DNA from 3 places in the Corynebacterium striatum genome. Region 2 is predicted to be linked to each of the others. Evidence: predicted binding sites of a transcription regulator. Region 2 holds the regulator's gene; each other region holds the start of a gene.
The links. Region 2 encodes LexA, which represses DNA repair genes until DNA is damaged. Its sites were predicted from a motif close to CGAACANNTGTTCG; they were not measured.
Positions count from the first base shown of each region.

Region 1 (4,315 bases), 100 kb from region 2:
CTTGGGCAATGATCATCGCCATGGTGGTCTTACCCAGGCCGGGTGGGCCCGAAAGCAGCACGTGGTCTGGAGTGACGCCGCGATTCTTAGCACCATTGAGCACCAAGGACAGCTGCTCGCGCACCTTAGGTTGGCCGATGAACTCGTCGATGGACTTAGGGCGCAAGGAGCGCTCGATGTCGTGTTCACCTTGCTGCTTTGTGGCATCGACGTCAGCATTGCGCGCCGCGGACATGCTGGAGGTAGTGCTTTGCCCAGCTACCAGGCCGTCCGGTAACTGAAACTCAGTGCGTTCTACGTCTGACATGTCTTTATACCCTTTGTTTAGATTGTTGCGCGCTGACTCTGACAGCGGAGACTATTTCTTACGTCCCAATTGTGCCAGTGCACCACGAAGGACAACCGCCGTTTCTGCGGCTGGCTCCTCCGCCACGATGCCCTCCACGACTGGACGGGCGGCTTTGTCGGTGAAACCGAGTCCAACGAGTGCCTCCACCACTTGGTCGACCACCGGCCCATGGGCCACCGCCGCGGACGCTTCCTGCCCTGGCTGGGCCTGAGGCGCAAAGGCGCTGACCTTATCCCTCAGCTCGAGTGCGAGGCGCTCTGCCATGCGCTTGCCAACGCCCGGAATAGTTTGCAGTGTCTTCGCATCGCCGGAGGAAATGGCCTGAGCTAGCTGGCTTGCCCCCATAACAGATAGCGCCGCCAGCGCCAGCTTGGGTCCGAGCCCAGAGACGGTCTGGAGGACGTGGAACATCTCGCGGTCCTCATCGTTGCTAAAGCCGTAAAGGGTCATGGAATCTTCCTTGACCACCATCGAGGTCAGCACAGTTGCTTCATCGCCCCGGTGCAAAGTGCCGAGGGTCACTGGCGTAGCAAGAAACTTGTAACCAACGCCGGCGCATTCGATGACGGCATGATCAAGGCTGATGGACAACACTGTTCCGCGTAGTGATGCAATCACAGCGTCAGCTCCTTTTCTTTATTCTTTCTGCTAGTTCCTAGCTCTGTAGTTTTTCTATCGAGATTTTGCATGTGGCATAACGCTCCGTATGACAGCGCGGCTATGCGCTACTGGCTGGTCGCGGCTTCTTTGCCCGGCCTTTCACGCCACTCGTCTTCGGCCATGTGCCTGTGTTCTGCCCTATTCGAGCCAAGGCTGGGGCACGCCAGCAGTGACAAACTGCTAGGGCCAAGGCATCTGCGGCATCCGCCGGCTTGGGTGGTTCGCCCAAACCAAGGATGCGCGTAATCATCGCGGTCATTTGCTTCTTGTCTGCCCGGCCGTTGCCAGAGATAGCCTTCTTCACCTCTGACGGGGTGTACATATGCACCGGAATGTCGCGCTCAGCGGCAGCTAGGACCACCACGCCAACGACGTGCGCGGTTTGCATCACCGTGGATACTTCACCACGTTCGAAGACTCGCTCGATAGCAACCACATCCGGCTTGTAGTCCTCCATCCACTCTTTGACAGCTATGGAAAGACGCAAAAGACGCTCAGTAAGCTCCTTATCGCTGGGGGTACGGGCAACACCGACCGCCACAGGTATCACCGAGCGACCACGCCCTGCTTGCACCACAGAAAGACCACACCGGGTAAGACCAGGGTCTATCCCCATAACGCGCAGGCCTTCCAGATTCACAGCCAACCCCCTCCTAGTCTGGACAATCTCTTTGCGCCTAGACGGGCGCAACAGCGAAAAGAACTAAAGTGAATTCACAGTCCAGTCAATCATACACACACATGTTCTAAGAATGTGCAGGGGCAGGGAGCCTGCGATAGTAAAACGCAAACACGCCCGAGCAGTGCAATCATGCGCGGGCGCGTTTTAAACCTTGTTTAGACCTTGTCTAGTGAGAATCTGCGCGTGTAGATCCCACAGCAAGCAGTTTAGTCCTGCTCGAGTTCTGCCAAGACAGCCTCAGAAAGGTTCATGTTGGTGTAGACGTTCTGCACGTCATCAGAATCTTCGAGGGCGTCGATCAGGCGGAAGATCTTGCGGGCATCGTTTGCCTCGAGCGGAACCTCGACGGAAGCACGGAAGTCGGTGTCATTATCGTCGACCTCGATACCAGCCTCGGTGAGGGCTTCCTTCACTGCCGGAATATCACCAGGTGCGCAAACTACCTCGAACTTCTCGCCGAGGTCATTGACCTCTTCAGCGCCTGCTTCCAGAACTGCCATCAGGACGTCATCCTCGGTCAGCTCGCCCTTGTTGACCAAGACAAGGCCGGTGCGGGAGAACATGTAGGCCACGGAGCCAGACTCGCCCAGGTTGCCGCCGTTCTTGGACATTGCGGTGCGAACATCGGTGGCTGCACGGTTGCGGTTATCGGTAAGGCACTCGATGAGCATTGCCACACCGTTCGGGCCATAGCCCTCGTACATGATGGTCTCCCAGTCAGCACCGCCGGCCTCTTCGCCGGAGCCGCGCTTGCGGGCGCGCTCGATGTTATCGTTCGGCACGGAGGCCTTCTTGGCCTTCTTGATCATGTCATCGAGAGTCGGGTTAGCAGCCGGATCGCCACCACCGGTGCGGGCCGCGACCTCGATGTTCTTAATCAGCTTGGCAAATTCCTTGCCGCGCTTGGCATCGTTAGCAGCCTTCTTGTGCTTGGTAGTAGCCCATTTGGAGTGTCCGGACATTTCATCCCTTTCATTGTGGCTCTATGAAACTGCCTGCAATTATACGGACGGCGTAGAGCAGTTAAAAACAGCCCCCACCGTTTTCCGGCGTTTGAGTAAGTGTTTTTCTAGACGTTTTGCCAATTGCCGTTGTGCGAGCCTATCTGCATGCCCTCGCGCACGGTTCGGGTAAGCCCTTCCTGGACCACCACGGCAACCAAGTCCCCGCCCTGGTTAAAGATCTTTCCGGTGGCCAGACCGGTCGCATTCTGCGCGGATGGTGATTCCTGCACATACAGCAACCACTCATTAACGCGCACTGGACGCAGGAACCAGATCGAGTGATCCAGGCTGGCAAGCTGTACTTGCTCGCCTTGGTGTGGCAGCAGCGAAGCACGGATTAAGGTCATGTCCGACATATAGGCAAGTGCCGCACGGTGGGCATCCTGGCTGCTTTCTGACGCCGCAAATTCTGGCGCGGTGTTACGGAACCACACGTAGCGGAACCCAGCGCCTGTGGCTTCTGCAAGTTCAGGGTGACGGCTTTCCTGCGGGACCAAACGGATATCCCAGTCTTCCCACTCGCGCAGGATGATGCGGGTGGAATAAGGAGCACCACCGCCGGCGGCGGCAGCCTCCTCCGGGCCCATAACCTCCGGCATGGCGTCCTGGTGCTCAGGACCAAAGTCATCGGCGATGTGGAAACCCGCGTTGAGCATGAAAATCAGGCGATCGTCTTGGAAGAGGCGCACCTGACGGGTAGCAAAAGAGCGGCCGTCCCGCACGCGTTCTACCTCAGCACGCGCAGGCGCGGCGGCATCACCCGGGCCCACGAAGTAGCCATGCAAGGAATGCACGAGCTTTCCTTCAACGGTGTGCTGGGCTGCAGCGAGCGCCTGGGCTACCACCTGCCCGCCAAAGGTGCGCGCAATCTGGGACGGAACCATGGGCACGGAAAAGACATCACCCTGAGCCTTTTCGTTCAGCGGCGCTAAATCGATAACCTCGCACACCTTAGCCATTACCTACGCGGGACTCCTCTCTTTGCTCAACGCGCAACATTAACGTGCGTTCTTCACATGCAACCTTCACATGCAACCCTGCCAACTTTACCTGTGCGCCGGGCTAGCACGTAGGATATGCCGCATGACTTTTCTACGCCCTGCTCGCCTGCACTGCGTCGTTGCCTACCTAGAGATGTTCACGTGGGCATTCCTTATTTTCTCTATGGTTTTGAAGTACTCCGGCGTGACGGAGGCTTTAACTCCTATCGCGGGCGGTATCCACGGCTTTGGTTTCCTCTGCTTCATCGTCGTGGGCGTCATGGTGTGGATCAACAACAAGTGGTCCTTTGGCCTGGGCATGTTGGGGCTAATCGTTTCGGTCATACCTTTTGCCGCGCTCCCGTTTGCGCTATGGGCGGACAAGCACGATAAGTTCCTGCCGCATTGGCGCTTTAACGATTCTGAGCAGCCACATGGTCTTGCCGAGCAACTTTTGGCCCAGGTAGTGCGCTTCCCAGTGCGCACTCTGAGCGTGTTCGTCGTAATCATTGCGCTGGTCTTTGGCGTTCTGCTGATGCTCGGGCCACCCGTCGATGTCGAATCCACTATCGAGTCGAACATCTAATAGCATCACTTAGGTGAAAATTTTTCGTTCCGTTCCAGCAGTATGGACTGGCTG
Region 1 is NZ_CP068158.1:2,793,472-2,797,786, reverse strand. It holds gene ruvB (Holliday junction branch migration DNA helicase RuvB) at 1-307, opposite strand, end outside; gene ruvA (Holliday junction branch migration protein RuvA) at 359-967, opposite strand; gene ruvC (crossover junction endodeoxyribonuclease RuvC) at 1,068-1,649, opposite strand; gene I6I72_RS13050 (YebC/PmpR family DNA-binding transcriptional regulator) at 1,898-2,653, opposite strand; gene I6I72_RS13045 (acyl-CoA thioesterase) at 2,761-3,654, opposite strand; gene I6I72_RS13040 (DUF3817 domain-containing protein) at 3,779-4,261, shown strand; gene I6I72_RS13035 (DUF2029 domain-containing protein) at 4,275-4,315, shown strand, end outside.
Region 1: the regulator LexA is predicted to act here: its motif matches at 1,744-1,757, upstream of ruvC (crossover junction endodeoxyribonuclease RuvC).

Region 2 (4,315 bases):
TGGCCTCTACCGCACAGAGCTGTCCTTCCTTTCAGCTAGTGAAGAGCCAACCGTGGACGAGCAGGCACGTATCTATGCCAAGGTCTTCAACGCTTTTCCCGAGTCGAAGGTCGTTGTTCGCACCCTCGACGCTGGTTCCGATAAGCCAATTTCCTACGCAACTTTGTCTTCGGAAGAAAACCCAGCACTGGGTGTTCGCGGCCTGCGTATTGCGCGAGACAATGAGTCTTTGCTGACTCGCCAGCTGGATGCAATCGCACAGGCTGCAGCTGACCGTGGCGACGATGTCCCAACGTGGGTCATGGCTCCAATGGTGGCAACCGCAGTTGAGGCAAAGTGGTTTGCGGGTCTGTGCCGCGAACGCGGCCTGACTGCTGGCGCCATGATTGAGGTCCCTGCAGCTGCGCTTATGGCTGACACCATCATGCCGCACCTCGACTTCGTCTCCATCGGTACAAATGACCTCACCCAGTACACGATGGCGGCGGACCGTCTCTCCCCACAGTTGGCCTACCTGACAGATCCGTGGCAGCCGGCTGTTCTGCGACTCATCCAGCACACCTGCGTGGTTGGCAGCGACAACAACGTGCCGGTCGGCGTCTGTGGCGAGGCTGCAGCTGATCCGCTGCTTGCTTGCGTACTCACCGGCTTGGGCGTCAACTCGCTTTCCGCTGCATCGACTGCTGTTGCAGGCGTTGGCGCTCAGATTTCCGAGCTGACCCTCGAGCAGTGCCAGAAGCTGGCTGAAGCTGCAATTAACGCTGAAGGTCCGTCTGAGGCTCGCACCGCAGCCCTGGATCTGTTGGAAGAGTTCAAGGCTTAAGAGTCTGAGATACGAGGAAGCCCCCAACGGTTTTGGGGGCTTCGATTCGTTTTAGATTCTGCCCTGTCCTCCTGCTGACAAACTCAGCTGAGGATCAAACTCAGCTGAGAATGGAGTAATTAAGCAGGAAGCTACTTCTCGGCTGCGACGACGACTTCGATCTCTTGTTCACGCAGTGCTTCGACGAAGCTTTCAGGGGCAGCGGCGTCGGTGACCACAACATCAATGTCGGCGATGGATGCGAAGCTAACTAGGTAATCATTCCCGAGCTTGGAAGAGTCGCAGAGAACTACAACCTTGTGGGCGTTGGTCACGAAGGCGGTCTTGATGGCGGCCTCTTGGGAATCGGCTGTGGACAGTCCATGATCTAATGTAAGGGCGTTGGTGCCGATGAAGGCAACGTCCGCGCGCATGAGCGCCATGGTTCGCAGTGCGGTATCACCCACTACTGCCTGGGTGATAGCGCGCACGGTACCGCCAAGAAGCTGCACATCGGGGACGCCGTTGCTAGCCAAAGACAAAGCGATGGGCAAGCTATTGGACACAATAGAGAACTGACCCGCCGCATTCTGTTGCCCGATCAGATCGGCAAGAGCATTGGTGGTCGTACCCGCGTCAAGGAAGATGCTGCCACCGGCTTCAGGCAAGAATTGCATCGCGGCGCGCGCAATGGCGATTTTTGCGCCCGTGGCTGAACGCTGGCGCGTGTCCAAGGTGAACTCAGCGGTTTGGAAAGACTGGGACGCCACTGCGCCGCCATGCACACGATGAACCACGCCCTCTCTATCCAAGACGGCGAGATCTCGTCTGATGGTTTCGGCGGTGACATCGAACCGCTCGGAAAGCTCAGTTACATTAACGCGTCCCTCAACAGCAGTGAGGGATGCGATCTGGCGGCGACGCTCCTCTGCGTACATAGAGTCCTCCAACAATATGCCCGTAACGGGGTGGGGCATTGGGTATTCCGTTCCGCCCTCGGGGTTGGGGGCGGTACTTTCGCAGTAATAGAACTGACTTAACCCTAGTTTTCCAGAAAACCCTACGAATCGGAATAAACCAAAGGTGTACACATATAAGAAAAAGTGCAGGCAGTGAAATTTAAAGTCACTGCCTGCACTTTTGGAATGTGTGATTTTGGGCGCTAAAACCCGAGAAGTGGAATTCTGTCCCTTAAGGGGGTGGAATTAGAGGGTAATGCCCGCTAGAAAAGATGTTACATCGCCTGCTAAAGCTTGCGGAAGACGGAAACAACCTTGCCCATGATCTCCGCATCGTCACCCTTGATTGGGGAGTAGGCGTCATTGTGTGGCAGGAGCCAGATGCCCGAGGAATCGCGGTGGAATTCCTTGACAGTTGCCTCGTCGCCGTCCAGCAGCGCTGCTACGAATTCGCCCTCTTCAGCGACATTCTGGGAGCGGATAATGACCCAGTCTCCATTGAGGATACCGGCATCACGCATGGAGTCCCCGACAACCTGCAGCATATATAGCTCACCGGTTCCCACTACGTCGTTTGGCATCGGGAAATAAGTGTCAATATTTTCTTCAGCCGTGATGGGGGAGCCCGCAGCGATACGGCCAACAACTGGAATGTAAGCAACCTCAGAAGCCTCTTCAGGCGTCATCGATGAACCAGGTTCTGGTTTATCTGCCTTGGCTCCTGTCTTGCGGCCCGGCTTCTTGGTGTCTTCCTCATTATTGAGGTGTCGGACGTCTACGGCTCGTGGCTTGTTAGGGTCGCGACGCAGAAAGCCCTTCTCCTCGAGTTGCTTGAGCTGGTAGGCCACGGAGGAGGTGGATTGCAGTCCGGCGGCGTCGCCGATTTCACGGATGCTAGGCGGGTAGCCGCGCAGCATCACAGCGTCGTGGATGACGTCCAGGATGCGGCGCTGGCGCGCAGAGAGTGAATTGATGTCCGGCTTCCCAGAATTCTTGGCGGGTTTGCGTGGCATCGGGTCTCCTTGGGTGGGATAGATATGGCGTCGAATCTGCTTGGGTGGGTTGGTTAGCTACTATCTGTTCGAATTTTCGAAAAGCTTCTCTTCATTTCTATCACGTTGCGGGCAAATGTTCGAGAATTTTCGCTTCGATATGGACAAACTTTCGAAAAGCTGTTATAAATCGAACATAGCAACTAATTCGAACGAATTGGCGATGGGAATTTTCGAACGTGTCGTAGCGTTTGAATAGGCTGTAGCCACAAACTAATCGTCAAAGAAAAACGCTTAAGGAAACATCATGGCAATCGTACTCAACTCCAACAACAAGCAGGTTAACTACTTCAAGTCATCCCGTGCGTACCGCGCCAGCGTTGTGCCAGCGGCGTCTGTTTGGGATGCTGATGTATCTGCACGCTACGGCGCTATACGGAGTCCACATGTGCGTGATGTTCGAACACTCAGTGTGGATAATCGAACATACAGCGGTGTTCCTCAGTGTCGTCCACGCACCGATCATGCTGGTCAGCGCGAGGTGGCAAATTCGCGTGAAAACTCGAATCGCGGAAATTATCTTCTTGGTGCGGTGTTCGGCGTGGCAGTGTTCATCGGAACTGTGTTTGGTGGTCTCACGGCTGATGGGGGCGCTGCGCCGCAGGGAACTCAGCAGGTTGTGCAAGCCAGCGTGAACAACTAGCCATCCGCGCAAAGCCTTTGCTGGGCCTAGGTGTCGGGCCCAGCAGATGAGCATAAATGGCATCGTGCGGGAATCGGGCAGTACACTAAATGCGGTCTCAACGCCCGCCTCTCACATGTGAGTGGCGGATGACGTGGAAGAGGAAGGAACTGCACGGTGTATTGCCCGTTTTGCCATAATGAACAGTCACGAGTCATTGACTCCCGTGTGGTTGATGCAGGAACAGCAATCCGGCGCCGCCGTGAATGTGCCTCATGCAAAGGCCGCTTTACCACAGTCGAGAAAGCTGTCTTGTTAGTCGTCAAGCGAAATGGCTTGGCTGAGCCTTTCAGCAGGGACAAGCTGATTCGCGGTGTGCGTCGCGCATGCCAAGGCCGTGACGTAACGGATGACGCGCTGAAGAAGCTTGCCCAAGAAGTAGAGGAGACCGTGCGTAGCCACGGTTCCTCCCAGGTCAATGCCAATGACATCGGTCTTGCGATTCTCGAGCCACTACGTGACTTGGATGAGGTTGCGTACCTGCGTTTCGCATCGGTCTACAAATCCTTCGAGAGCGCGGACGACTTTGAATCAGAGATCCGACTCATGCGTCGCCGCGACCGCGATAGCTTTTAAGCCATTGGCTATGTGACTTAGCGCAGCTTGTCTACTGCCTTTTGGATACGGCGCAGCGACACTGGGTGCGCCGTGCCGAGGCGTTGCGCGAAGAGCGAAACCCGCAGCTCTTCCATCATCCAATAGATGTCCTTGACCTCCCGCGTCTTTGCGCGCCCGGCTGGGAGAGTCCGCAAGCGGTTGGCCAGATAGGCCTTGGCCTCCTCGACCTCTGCTTGACGGTCAGCGTCCTTGTCCGGGTCGA
Region 2 is NZ_CP068158.1:2,692,868-2,697,182, forward strand. It holds gene ptsP (phosphoenolpyruvate--protein phosphotransferase) at 1-823, shown strand, start outside; gene I6I72_RS12580 (DeoR/GlpR family DNA-binding transcription regulator) at 955-1,740, opposite strand; gene lexA (transcriptional repressor LexA) at 2,049-2,774, opposite strand; gene I6I72_RS12590 (hypothetical protein) at 3,061-3,456, shown strand; gene nrdR (transcriptional regulator NrdR) at 3,613-4,071, shown strand; gene hrpA (ATP-dependent RNA helicase HrpA) at 4,089-4,315, opposite strand, start outside.

Region 3 (4,315 bases), 210 kb from region 2:
GGCAATGTCAGCGGGATCCTCGGTGTTGCCGATGAGACTACGCAGCGTCTTGGCAGCGGCTGGGTCCTTCGCGTCGGCGTGCTGGAGCGCCAAGGAAAGGAGGACGGTGCGCTTGCCTTCGCGCAGATCGTCGCCAGCAGGCTTTCCAGTGATCGCGGGGTCGCCGAAGACGCCGAGCTGGTCATCGCGCAGCTGGAAGGCGATTCCGATGTCGCGGCCGTAGCCACGGAAAGCGTCGATAAGCGCAGGCTCGGCGCCTGCGACTGCGGCACCAAGGTGAAGCGGTCGCTCGATGGTGTACGCGGCCGTCTTGTAACGGTTGACCGAGTTGGCTAGCGCTAGGTCTTCGGAACCCGCGGCCTCCAGCGAAATGTCTAGAATCTGGCCGCCGATGACCTCGGTGCGCATACCTGACCATGGGCCGCGAGCGCGATGCAGCGCGGCGCCGCTGAGGCCGGAGCCCTGCAGCATGTCTTCGGCCCATGCGAGTGCAAGATCGCCAACCAGGATGGCTACTGATTGACCGAAGAAGTCGGCATCGCCGTGGTAGCCCTTGGCCCTGTGTTGTGCTGCGACGGCGCGATGCACAGTGGGATTTCCGCGCCGGGTATCAGAGGAATCGATGATGTCATCGTGGATAAGCGCGCACGCCTGGATGAACTCCAGCGATGAGGCGGCGGTGGCCATAGCCTGGGCATCCTCGCCGCTCTCTAGGCCGTGCGCGCCGAGGAAGCCAGCCCACGCGTAGGTGGGGCGAATGCGCTTGCCGCCATCGAGAACGAAGGACTCTAGGAAGTTCGTTGCGTTGACAACGGGTTCACCAATTTCTGCAACCTCGGGGCGACGCTGTGCGAGGAACTCGCTGAGCTTTTCGCGGGCGAGGTCGGGGAACTGCTCGATGGTGGGAATGCTGTTGTCTTTCACCCCTCACACGTTACCTGTTAGGGCAGACGTTTCTAATTAGGTGGCAGACAGGGGCAACCGTGCCGCGAGAATCGCAAAGGCGCGTTCGTCTGCGGGGTATTCGAGGTTGCGTAGGACATCGAAGAATCCCACTTTGCGGTAAAGGCCAAAAGCGGCGTTTGCCTCGTTGGGGACCTCGGGCGTGGATAACAAGAGATAGGAGGCTGGCGCGTTCCACGCGAGTTCCTCGATGAGGCAGAGGCCTAAGCCATGGCCCTGCAAGTTAGGGGTGACATGAATCTCGGCGAGCTCGAAATAGTTGTGCAAGATGTCCAGTTGCTCGGGCGTGGGGCCGCCGGCCTCGGTGAAACCGCGGCGCAGCTGGCGGTCCCACCAGGTGTCCGGCGTACCGACAAAACCGTAGGCCAAGCCCGCGATGCCGAATTCATTTTCGGCGATAACCGCAGTGAATCCGGGACGCATGACATCAGCCTTCCACGCGTTAATCCGGTTAGCCCGAATGGTGGGGTTATATCCCATGGCTTCGATGTAGATGTCCACCAACTGTGGGGCCAGCATGGCGAATTCTTGGGGGCTCAGGCGCCGAATTTGAAAACTCACACTTCTAATAACAGCAGACTTAGGGGTTGTTCGACAACGTAATTGCGCAGCTTTTCTGTTTTTAAAAATGAACATCGTGTGTAGATTTTCGAAAGTTAAAAACGCTCTGAAGTGGAAAAACTATTGCACTATTCGAACAAGTGATCTAAAATGAAGGTAGATGTCCGGAAGGCTCTTTAGATTGTTAGTCAATACCAGCGAAGGAGGAGCATCATGGCACAGGTAATTTCAGCTACGGCCCAGTTCAGGGGGTCGCGCGCGGCAGTGGGCGCATTCAAGCGTGACCGTTTTATGGAGCAAGCAAGCGACTTGCTAGCGCAAGCTCGTGCCATGGCTGCTGCGGGCCGTTGGGATCAGGCGCTGGAGTTTGCTTATCAGGCGGGCCTCCGTACGGCCGGTGCTCGTATTGCGGACTCTGCGGTGGCAAAGCGGCGTCGCCTTCCGTCGAGTGCTTGGGCGCAGCTCGCACTCGTTGGGGGAGAGGAAAAGGAATGGGCTGAGCGCTTTGGTGCTTACTCTCGCCTTCGCTCCCGGGTGGCCTCTGGCTTGGAGGACGCTCCTTCGGACGAGGTTGTCCTTGAAGTGATGGCCTTGGCGGCGGAATTCCTTTCCTATGTGGAAGAGGAAATGGGCTTCGGCTCCCTTGCTGCGTAAAGCGGGAACTGGGACATGTTCGGCGTGTTGTACCCCAGTTATGTGGGGGTAGACTGTATTTGCGGGAACTAACTGATTACTCTGGGCGTTAGATAATTAGTAGTTCACAAAATATGGTGTATCCCAAAGCGTGTGCGGCCAGCATTTGTGCACTGCGTTGTGGAACTTAGCCCTAGACCCATTGAAATCAGTTGGAGGAACAGTGTCGCTTTCCGAGCACGAGCAGCAAGCTCTCCGTGAAATTGAACGGTCCTTATTGCGGGATGATCCTAAGTTTGGTTCCTCTGTTGCTGAGGATTCCGGCTTCGGTGGCAACGGTGGTGCGATTACCCTTCGAGGCATTGCGCTCATCGTCGTGGGTCTCTTGCTCTTGGTGGGCGGCGTAGCCCTCGCGCAGCAGAACCTCTGGTTCGTCAGCATTTCTATCGTCGGATTCCTTGTTATGTTTGCCTCTGGCGTGTGGATGCTGCGTGGGCGCAAGGAGAAGGTGCCGTCTTACTCGGATGCTCGCGCTAAGCAGAAGTCGGCCGGTGGTCAGGGCGGAGTAGGCGGCCGTCTGGAGGAGAACTTCCGCCGTCGTTTCGAAGAGCGATAAGCGCCAGCGCTGAAACAAGCCGAATTTGTGGTTTGAGCCCGCATTCCTAACTTCCCAAGCGGAAGAGGGGATGCGGGCTTTTTGCGTTCAGCCCTTTGTGAGATTCACACTTCAAGGTTCCCACTTTCTAATCCCCACTTTGCCCCACATTCCCCACTTTCTCCCACATTCCCCACTTTGCACCACCGGGGAGACGTTTGGGCTGAAGCTGTGGCGGCGCTTTTTAGAAATGCAACCCTGGAATCCCAGACCTTGTGGTCGCTGTTGTCGGAGTTTGGAGTGTGAGCAAAACTGACCTTGACGTCTGGTTTTCCGGGTCTGCTGTTTTGGGAAATGGGTAAATGGCATCGGATGGTGCGCGGTGTGCGGGTGGAGAATTCACAATATAAGGGGCTATTGCGGCCTATGGTGCGCAATATGTAGGTGTTTCTGGTGGGGCCAAAGGGGTCATTGTGGGGTGGTGTCAAGGGGGTAGCGGGGATTTCTTCCCACCGTTAAAACGGTCGTCTACCTCGATCGATCGAGTTGGAATTCTTTGAACACGCGGCTTGGGGTGACAGAAGTGGGGGAAAGTGGGGTAGAGTGGGGCGCAGTGTGAAAGTGAGCGTCAGAATTTCGAGTAACTCCCGAGGGTTTGGCGCAAGGTTTCATGCCAGAGGAATCCGGAGTTTCGAGTGACAGGAAGGTGGGCCCGGGATGTTTCTGGGTACCTACACTCCCAAACTCGATGACAAAGGGCGGCTTACGCTTCCCGCTAAGTTCCGCGAAGATTTGGCTGGCGGCCTTATGGTCACCAAAGGTCAGGATCACTCTCTAGCGGTTTATCCGCGTGAGGAATTCGCGGCGCGTGCACGGAAAGCGGCAGCAGTGTCTCGCACCAACCCAGACGCGCGTGCGTTTATTCGTAACTTGGCAGCAAGTGCGGATGAGCAAAGGCCGGATGGACACGGACGAATCACTCTTTCAGCCGCACACCGCGAATACGCAAACCTCTCAAAGGAATGCGTAGTGGTCGGTTCAGTGGACTTCCTCGAAATCTGGGACGCAGCCGCGTGGGCTGAGTACCAGGCGCAAACTGAAGATGCTTATTCGGCAGCAGACGCCGATGACGTACTCGCTGGGTTGCTCTAAAGAGCAAGGGCAGCGATGAGTGCGTGTACGGACTCTGCCCGAGGTGGATGCTCTGGTGTACTTCCCCGATATCAGAAACCTGCCTCGGACAGGGCCCTATACGCACTTTTTTGCTCTGTGGGACCAATTGAGAAAAAAGGGGGTGACGAGCAGTAATGACGGCTCAAGACAAGAACACTGACAACGTAGCCAACAACATTAACTACGACATAGCCGAAAACCACGGCCATGTTCCAGTCATGCGCGAGCGTATGGCTCAACTGCTCGCGCCCGCAATTGAGGCGGCCGGGAGCAACGCGGTTGTCGTTGACGGCACTTTAGGCGCCGGTGGCCACGCCGATTTTTTCCTGCGGACTTTCCCTAACCTGCACGTGGTAGGCGTTGATCGTGATGGCGCATCGCTGGCCGCAG
Region 3 is NZ_CP068158.1:2,484,741-2,489,055, forward strand. It holds gene I6I72_RS11600 (polyprenyl synthetase family protein) at 1-924, opposite strand, end outside; gene I6I72_RS11605 (N-acetyltransferase) at 961-1,524, opposite strand; gene I6I72_RS11610 (SAV_6107 family HEPN domain-containing protein) at 1,738-2,178, shown strand; gene I6I72_RS11615 (DUF3040 domain-containing protein) at 2,381-2,773, shown strand; gene mraZ (division/cell wall cluster transcriptional repressor MraZ) at 3,470-3,904, shown strand; gene rsmH (16S rRNA (cytosine(1402)-N(4))-methyltransferase RsmH) at 4,060-4,315, shown strand, end outside.
Region 3: the regulator LexA is predicted to act here: its motif matches at 1,658-1,671, upstream of I6I72_RS11610 (SAV_6107 family HEPN domain-containing protein).